Regions from separate parts of the Streptomyces sp. NBC_00425 genome, predicted to be linked through region 1. Evidence: riboswitches for the same ligand, from Rfam matches in the RefSeq annotation. Region 1 holds a riboswitch; the other holds the start of a gene.
The links. Region 1 has a riboswitch for glycine ahead of gcvT (glycine cleavage system aminomethyltransferase GcvT). Riboswitches for the same ligand answer to the same signal wherever they lie in the genome.
Positions count from the first base shown of each region.

Region 2: linked by a shared signal. The riboswitch ahead of gcvP (aminomethyl-transferring glycine dehydrogenase) and the one ahead of gcvT (glycine cleavage system aminomethyltransferase GcvT) in region 1 are both predicted to bind glycine.

Region 1 covers NZ_CP107928.1:3,403,636-3,407,840, forward strand. Annotated here, with positions in the region: gene OHS82_RS14250 (enhanced serine sensitivity protein SseB) at 1-436, opposite strand, end outside; gene OHS82_RS14255 (AAA family ATPase) at 531-1,250, opposite strand; glycine riboswitch at 1,392-1,491, shown strand; glycine riboswitch at 1,492-1,613, shown strand; gene gcvT (glycine cleavage system aminomethyltransferase GcvT) at 1,689-2,807, shown strand; gene gcvH (glycine cleavage system protein GcvH) at 2,917-3,294, shown strand; gene glyA (serine hydroxymethyltransferase) at 3,309-4,205, shown strand, end outside.
Region 2 covers NZ_CP107928.1:7,937,842-7,942,046, forward strand. Annotated here, with positions in the region: partial or broken gene OHS82_RS34960 (DNA polymerase IV) at 1-1,012, shown strand, start outside; gene OHS82_RS34965 (PRC-barrel domain-containing protein) at 934-1,305, opposite strand; glycine riboswitch at 1,416-1,514, shown strand; gene gcvP (aminomethyl-transferring glycine dehydrogenase) at 1,697-4,205, shown strand, end outside.

The sequences.
Region 1 (4,205 bases):
TGCGGCCGGCCCGGCACAGCTCGGCCACGGCGGCCGGCGGCAACGGGACGCCGACCACGCCGTCGGGGTTGACGAGGATGCCCGCCTGCGGCGGCAGCCCCCGTGCGAACTCCACGGCCGGCGCGACGGTGAACGACATGTGCGAGCCGACGACCTGACGGAACTGCTCCTCGGAGCTGAAGACCGGCACGTACACCTGGCCGTCGAGGTCCATCGTGGGCAGGTCGAGGGGGCCGCTGTGCGGGCCGCCGCCGCCGGGGAGCGGCACCCAGACGAAGCTGCGGCCGAGCACCTCCACGATCCGGCCGCCGGCTCCCGGCACGCCGAGGGAGGCGGAGAGCACCTCCTCCAGCTCGTTGCCGGGCCATCCGCCGTGCGAATGGGGGTGCGCCTGCGCCGGGAAGTCCGCGGGGAAGTCCGCCGTGGGGAAGTCCATCTGCCTACCGCCTGCTAAGAACCGCTCACTCTGCTGTGACTGAAAGGCTAGCGGGTGCCGGCGGCACCGCCGCTGCCCGTGGGACCGACGGGCCTCAGCCCGTGAAGCCGATCCGCCGCAGGACGTCGGCGGCGGGCCGGTCGAGCAGGACCGCGGAGCCGCATCCCTCGGGCAGCCGGCCCTTCTCCACCGACCGCAGAAGACGGGCGGCGGCGCGGCGGTGCCGCAGGAACGCGTACCGCGAGACGCCGCGGCCGCGCTCGCGCTGGCCCTGCAGGGCCGTGTCCGCGCCGACGTCGAGGACGAGCAGGTGCAGGGCGCCGCCGCGGCGGCGGGCCGCGCGGGCCAGCCAGTCGCGGACCCAGGCCTGGGCGCCGCAGTCGTGCACCACGACGCCCCCGCCGCCGCGCAGGGCCCGGCGCAGCCCGGCGTAGTGGGCGAGGCGGACCACCGGCCGGTAGAGGGCGTAGGGCAGGAAGCGCGGCATCCGGGCGTCCCAGCGGTCGCGGGTGTCCTGGGAGTCGATGCGCACGCCGTGCACCGCGCGCTTCATCAGGGTGGACTTGCCGCTGCCGGGCAGACCGGTGACCACCACGAGGTCGCGCGGGCCGAAGAGCAGGCCGTGCGGGCTGCGGCCGGCCCGCTCCCGCAGGTCGCGGACGACGGGCGCGGGCTGCCGGGAGCACGCCTCCCGGGTCCGGGCGCCGGGCTGCGCGGGCAGCGCGATCCCCGAGCCGGCCGCGAAGGCCGTGGTCCTCGCCGAGGTCGTCCTCTTCACCGTGATCGTCCTCCCCTGGGGCCAGGTAGTGCTCATCCCCATCGAGCGTAAAGAGAAGGTAATGCGCGGTGCCTCGCGATTTCGTGCGCGTAGCGACACAAGCCGGTTACAGATCCGGCCTGCCGCGACGGGGGCGGGCCGTGCGATGATGGCCGCGCCAACTGCATACCGGCCGTTTGAATCCGCGCGGGAGAGTCCTCAGCAGCAGTTCCGCTGGGGCGCCGAAGGAGCAAGTCCCTCCCTTGAATCTCTCAGGCCCCGTTACCGCGCGGGCGAGGCACATCTGAAAAGCGGGCCGCCGTCTTCGGCGGTCCCACCCACGGTGCAAGCCATGTCCCGCCCCCGCTCGCAGCGGTGGTCATGGCGAACCTCTCAGGTTCCGATGACAGATGGGGAGGAACGACCTCGCCGTCCCCCCGCGTCCGGTTTCACTCGCGCGGGAGGGGCCCCGTCGCCTTGGGAGACGAACGACCGATGAGCAGTACCGCACCCCGTCACACCGCGCTCGATGCCCTGCATCGCTCGCTCGGCGCGACGATGACCGACTTCGCCGGCTGGGACATGCCCCTGCGCTACGGCTCCGAACGCGACGAGCATCTCGCCGTCCGCACCCGGGCCGGGCTCTTCGACCTCTCGCACATGGGCGAGATCACGGTGACCGGCCCGGAGGCGGCCGAGTTCCTGAACTTCGCCCTGGTCGGCGACCTCGCCGCCGTGCGCGTGGGCCGCGCCCGCTACACCATGATCTGCGCCGAGGACGGCGGCATCCTCGACGACCTCATCGTCTACCGGCTGGCCGACGCCGAGTACATGATCGTCTCCAACGCCTCCAACGCCCAGAACGTCCTGAACGAGCTGGGCAACCTGGCCGAGGAGTTCGAGGTCGAGGTCCGCGACGACCGCGACGCCTACGCCCTGATCGCCGTCCAGGGACCGGAGTCGCCCGGCATCCTCGCGGCCGTCACCGACGCCGACCTCGACGGCCTGAAGTACTACGCGGGCCTGCCGGGCACCGTCGCCGGCGTCCCCGCGCTCATCGCGCGCACCGGTTACACCGGCGAGGACGGCTTCGAGCTGTTCGTGAAGCCGGAGCACGCCGTCGAGCTGTGGCAGGCGCTGACCAAGGCCGGCGAGGGCGCCGGGCTGGTCCCCTGCGGTCTGTCCTGCCGCGACACGCTGCGCCTGGAGGCGGGCATGCCGCTGTACGGGCACGAGCTGAGCACCTCCCTCACCCCCTTCGACGCGGGCCTCGGGCGCGTGGTGAAGTTCGAGAAGGACGGCGACTTCGTCGGGCGCGAGGCGCTCGCCGCGGCGGCCGCACTGGCCGAGCGGCAGCCGCCGCGCGTCCTGGTCGGCCTGGTCGCCGAGGGCCGCCGCGTCCCGCGCGCCGGGTACGCGGTCGTGGCGGGCGGCGAGGTGATCGGCGAGGTGACCTCCGGAGCGCCGTCCCCGACCCTGGGCAAGCCGATCGCGATGGCCTACGTCGACGCCGCGCACGCCGCGCCCGGCGCTCCGGGCGTGGGCGTGGACATCCGGGGCAGCCACGAGCCGTACGAGGTCGTGGCGCTGCCCTTCTACAAGCGCCAGAAGTAGACACTGGGCCCCGGGCCGAGGGTGACACTGCGCACATTCCCGCTGCTCACCCGTGCCCTGGACCGTCCCCCTTCATCACCACTCCCCCGCGTACAGGAGAATTCAGGCCATGAGCAACCCCCAGCAGCTGCGCTACAGCAAGGAGCACGAGTGGCTGTCGGTCGCCGAGGACGGCGTCTCGACGGTCGGCATCACGGAGCACGCGGCTAACGCGCTCGGTGACGTGGTCTTCGTCCAGCTCCCGGAGGCCGGCGCCACGGTGGCCGCGGGCGAGTCCTGCGGCGAACTGGAGTCGACCAAGTCGGTCAGCGAGCTGTACGCCCCGGTCTCCGGTGAGATCACCGAGGTCAACCAGGACGTCGTCGACGACCCGGCGCTGGTGAACTCCGCTCCCTTCGAGGGCGGGTGGCTGTTCAAGGTACGCATCACGGGCGAGCCGGACGATCTGCTCTCCGCTGACGAGTACACCGCCTACACCGCCGGCTGAGGAGTCGTAGTCGCATGTCCGTCCTGAACACGTCCCTGCACGAGCTCGATCCGGAGATCGCGGCCGCGGTCGACGCCGAGCTGCACCGCCAGCAGTCCACGCTCGAGATGATCGCCTCGGAGAACTTCGCGCCGCTCGCGGTCATGGAGGCCCAGGGCTCGGTCCTGACCAACAAGTACGCCGAGGGCTACCCCGGCCGCCGCTACTACGGCGGCTGCGAACACGTCGACGTCGCCGAGCAGATCGCCATCGACCGGGTCAAGGACCTCTTCGGCGCCGAGTACGCCAACGTCCAGCCCCACTCCGGCGCCTCCGCCAACCAGGCGGCCCTGTTCGCCCTGGCCCAGCCCGGCGACACCATCCTCGGCCTGGACCTCGCCCACGGCGGCCACCTCACCCACGGCATGCGCCTGAACTTCTCCGGCAAGCAGTTCGACGTCGTCGCCTACCACGTCGACGACGCCGGACTCGTCGACATGGCCGAGGTCGAACGCCTCGCGAAGGAACACCGCCCCAAGGTGATCATCGCCGGCTGGTCGGCATACCCGCGACAGCTCGACTTCGCCGAGTTCCGCCGCATCGCCGACGAGGTCGAGGCCTTCCTGTGGGTCGACATGGCCCACTTCGCCGGCCTCGTCGCCGCCGGGCTGCACCCCAACCCGGTTCCCTACGCCGACGTCGTCACCTCCACCACCCACAAGACCCTGGGCGGACCCCGCGGCGGCATCATCCTCGCGAAGAAGGAGTTCGCGAAGAAGCTGAACTCCTCCGTCTTCCCCGGCTTCCAGGGCGGCCCCCTGGAACACGTCATCGCCGCCAAGGCCGTCTCCTTCAAGGTCGCCGCGAGCGACGACTTCAGGGAACGCCAGCGCCGCACGGTCGAAGGCGCCAAGATCCTCGCCGAACGCCTC
Region 2 (4,205 bases), 4.5 Mb from region 1:
GGGTGGGCCCGGCCACGGGGGATCATCTGCGGCGGGCCGGGATCACCACGGTCGACGAGATCGCGGAGGCCGGTGAGGACGAGCTGGTTCGGCTGCTGGGCAAGGCGCACGGGCATGCGCTCCACGCCATGGCGCTGGCGCATGACGACCGGCCTGTGGTGGCCGAGCGGGAGACCAAGTCCGTGTCGGTGGAGGACACGTACGACGTGGACATCCACGACCGGGTCCGGGTGGGGCTGGAGGTGCAGCGGCTCGCGGACCGGTGTGTGCGCAGGCTCCGGGAGGCCGGTCTGTCGGGTCGGACCATCGTGCTGAAGGTGCGGCGGTACGACTTCTCGACGCTCACCCGGTCCGAGACGCTGCGCGGGCCCACGGACGATCCGGCGGTCATCAGGGAAGCGGCGGCCCGGTTGCTGGACTCCGTGGACACCACGGGCGGGGTGCGGCTGCTCGGGGTGGGCGTCAGCGGTCTGGCGGACTTCACGCAGGAGGACCTGTTCGCGCAGGCCGCGGGGGCGCGCGCGGACGAGCCCGCGGAGGGGCTGACGGAGGAGCGCGCCGCCGAGGAGCCGGCCCCGGTCCCGGTCCCTGCCGAGCACCAGTGGCGGCCGGGTCACGACGTGCGGCATGCCGAGCTCGGACACGGGTGGGTGCAGGGCAGTGGGCTGGGCCGGGTCACGGTGCGCTTCGAGACGCCGCAGTCGGAGCCGGGGCGGGTGCGCACCTTCCGCACCGACGATCCGCAGTTGGCTCCGGCGGACCCGCTGCCGCTGGTGCGGCGAAGACCGGGCGAGGACGAGGAGGCGGCGGGCGGGACCCGGGAACCGTCGGTGACGCCGGAAGGGACGTCGGAAGGACGCACGGACCACGGCCGTGAGGCCGCTTCAGAGCTGTGAAGCTCCTCAGGGCGAGGAGCTGCCGGGCTGCCGGAAGTCAGCCGTCGTCCGTGCCGGCCAGGCGGCCGAAGTCGTGGTCGGGCAGCGGGGGAGGGGCCGCCACGTCCAGACCGTAGTGGTGGTAGAGCTGGAGTTCCTGCTCCGGGGAGAGGTGGCGGCCGACGCCGAAGTCCGGGGCGTCCTTGATCAGCGCGCGGTCGAACGGGATGTGCAGGGTCCCCTCGACCAGTTTGCTGGGCTCCAGGGGGACGAAGGCGTCACGGGAGAACAGGCCCGTGCGGATGGCGGCCCACTCCGGCACGCCGGTCGCGTCGTCGAGGTAGACCTCGTCGACGGTGCCTATCTTCGCCCCGTTGCGGTCGAACGCCTTGCGGCCGATCAGGTTGCGCGGATCGATGTCGGTCTGCACGGGCCCTCCTCTTGGTCGCAGCTCGTCCGTAAGGACTACAAAAGAGCACATTGGGGCGAGCGGCCACTCGAGAGGCCCATTGACCTCGCTGGTAGTCTGGCAACGGCTGCTGACCCCGTGCGGGAGAGTCCTCCGGAGACCACCACCGGAGGCGCCGAAGGAGCAAATCCTCCCCGGAATCTCTCAGGCTCACGTACCGCACGGACGAGGTCACTCTGGAAAGCAGGGCGGGTACCGACGGCGTCGACGGTGTCCGCTCTCACCGACGGTGAAAGCCGGTCGTCCGCTGGCGGCCGGTGAAGCTCTCAGGTTGAGATGACAGAGGGGGAGGCCGTCCGGGTACCCGCCGTGGTGACCCTCGAAGGTCGTGTCAGACCAGGAGGCCTCCGTAATGACCGCCCATCGCATTCCGCTCTCCGAGCTCGAGCAGGGAATCCCCTTCGAGCAGCGCCACATCGGGCCCGACCACGAGGCGCGGGCCAAGATGCTCGCGCATGTCGGCTACGGCTCGCTCGACGAGCTCACCGCCGCCGCGGTGCCCGACGTGATCAAGAACGCCGACGCGCTGGACCTGCCGGGCGCCCGCACCGAGGCCGAGGTACTGGCCGAGCTGCGCTCCCTGGCCGACCGCAACCAGGTGCTCGACCCGATGATCGGCCTCGGCTACTACGGCACCTTCACGCCGCCGGTCATCCTGCGCAACGTCATGGAGAACCCGGCCTGGTACACCGCCTACACGCCGTACCAGCCGGAGATCTCCCAGGGTCGGCTCGAGGCGCTGCTGAACTTCCAGACGATGGTCGCCGACCTGACGGGCCTGCCGACCTCGGGTGCGTCGCTGCTCGACGAGGGCACGGCGGCCGCTGAGGCGATGGCGCTGTCCCGGCGCGTGGGGAAGAACAGGAAGGGCCTCTTCCTCATCGACGCGGACGCGCTGCCGCAGACCATCGCCGTGATCGAGACGCGCGCGGAGCCGACCGGCGTCGAGGTCGTCGTCGCCGATCTGAGCGACGGCATCCCGGCGGAGATCGCGGAGCGCGAGATCAACGGCGTGCTCGTCCAGTACCCCGGCGCCTCCGGCGCCGTGCGGGACCTGAAGGCGCTCATCGACCAGGCGCACGGACTCGGCGCGCTCGTCACCGTCGCCGCGGACCTGCTCGCGCTGACGCTGCTGAAGTCGCCCGGTGAGCTGGGCGCGGACATCGCGGTCGGCACCACCCAGCGGTTCGGCGTGCCCATGGGCTTCGGCGGGCCGCACGCCGGCTACATGGCCGTGCACGAGAAGTTCGCGCGGAGCCTGCCCGGCCGCCTCGTGGGCGTGTCCGTGGACGCGGACGGCAACAAGGCCTACCGGCTCGCACTGCAGACGCGAGAGCAGCACATCCGGCGCGAGAAGGCGACGAGCAACATCTGCACCGCGCAGGTGCTGCTGGCCGTGATGGCCGGGATGTACGCGGTCTACCACGGCCCCGACGGGCTGCGCGCGATCGCCCGGCGCACGCACCGCTACGCCACGATCATCGCCGCGGGACTCGAAGCCGGTGGCGTCGAGGTGGTGCACGGGGCGTACTTCGACACACTGACCGTGCGGGTGCCGGCGAAGGCCGCCGAGGTCGTCGCCGCGGCGCGGGACCACGGGGTCAACCTGCACCTCGTCGACGCCGACCAGGTGGCGCTCTCCTGTGACGAGACCACCGCGCGCGCCCAGGTCGCCGCGGTCTGGGCGGCCTTCGGGGTGGACGGCGACATCGCGTCGCTCGACGCGGCCGTCGAGGACGCCCTGCCCGCCGGACTGCTGCGGACCGACGACATCCTGACCCACCCGGTCTTCCAGCGGCACCGGTCCGAGACCGCGATGCTGCGCTACCTGCGCAGGCTGGCCGACCGGGACTACGCGCTCGACCGGGGCATGATCCCGCTGGGCTCGTGCACCATGAAGCTCAACGCCACCACGGAGATGGAGCCGGTCACCTGGCCCGAGTTCGGGCAGATGCACCCCTTCGCCCCCGCCGAGCAGGCCCAGGGCTATCTGACGCTCATCCGGGAGCTCGAGGAGCGGCTCGCGGAGGTCACCGGGTACGACGAGGTGTCCCTGCAGCCGAACGCCGGGTCGCAGGGCGAGCTGGCCGGTCTGCTCGCCGTCCGCGGGTATCACCGCGGCAACGGCGACGAGCAGCGCACCGTGTGCCTGATCCCGTCCTCCGCGCACGGCACGAACGCGGCGAGCGCCGTGATGGCCGGCATGAAGGTCGTCGTCGTGAAGACGGCCGAGGACGGCGAGATCGACGTCGAGGACCTGCGCGCGAAGATCGAGCAGTACCGGGACGAGCTGTCGGTGCTGATGATCACCTACCCCTCCACGCACGGCGTGTTCGAGGAGCACGTCGCGGACATCTGCGCCCAGGTGCACGAGGCCGGCGGTCAGGTCTACGTCGACGGCGCCAACCTCAACGCGCTCGTCGGGCTCGCCAAGCCGGGGCACTTCGGCGGCGACGTCTCCCATCTGAACCTGCACAAGACGTTCTGCATCCCGCACGGCGGTGGCGGCCCGGGCGTCGGGCCGGTGGCCGTCCGGTCGCATCTGGCGCCGTATCTGCCCAACCACCCGCTGCAGCCCGCGGCCGGGCCGGAGACCGGTGTGGGGCCGATCTCGGCGGCGCCGTGGGGCTCCGCGGGCATTCTGCCGATCTCCTGGGCGTACGTGCGGCTCATGGGCGGTGAGGGCCTCAAGCGGGCCACGCAGGTGGCCGTGCTGAGCGCCAACTACGTCGCCAAGCGGCTGGAGCCGCACTACCCGGTGCTCTACAACGGTCCGGGCGGGCTGGTGGCGCACGAGTGCATCATCGACCTGCGGCCGTTGACCAAGGCGACCGGTGTGACCGTGGACGACGTGGCCAAGC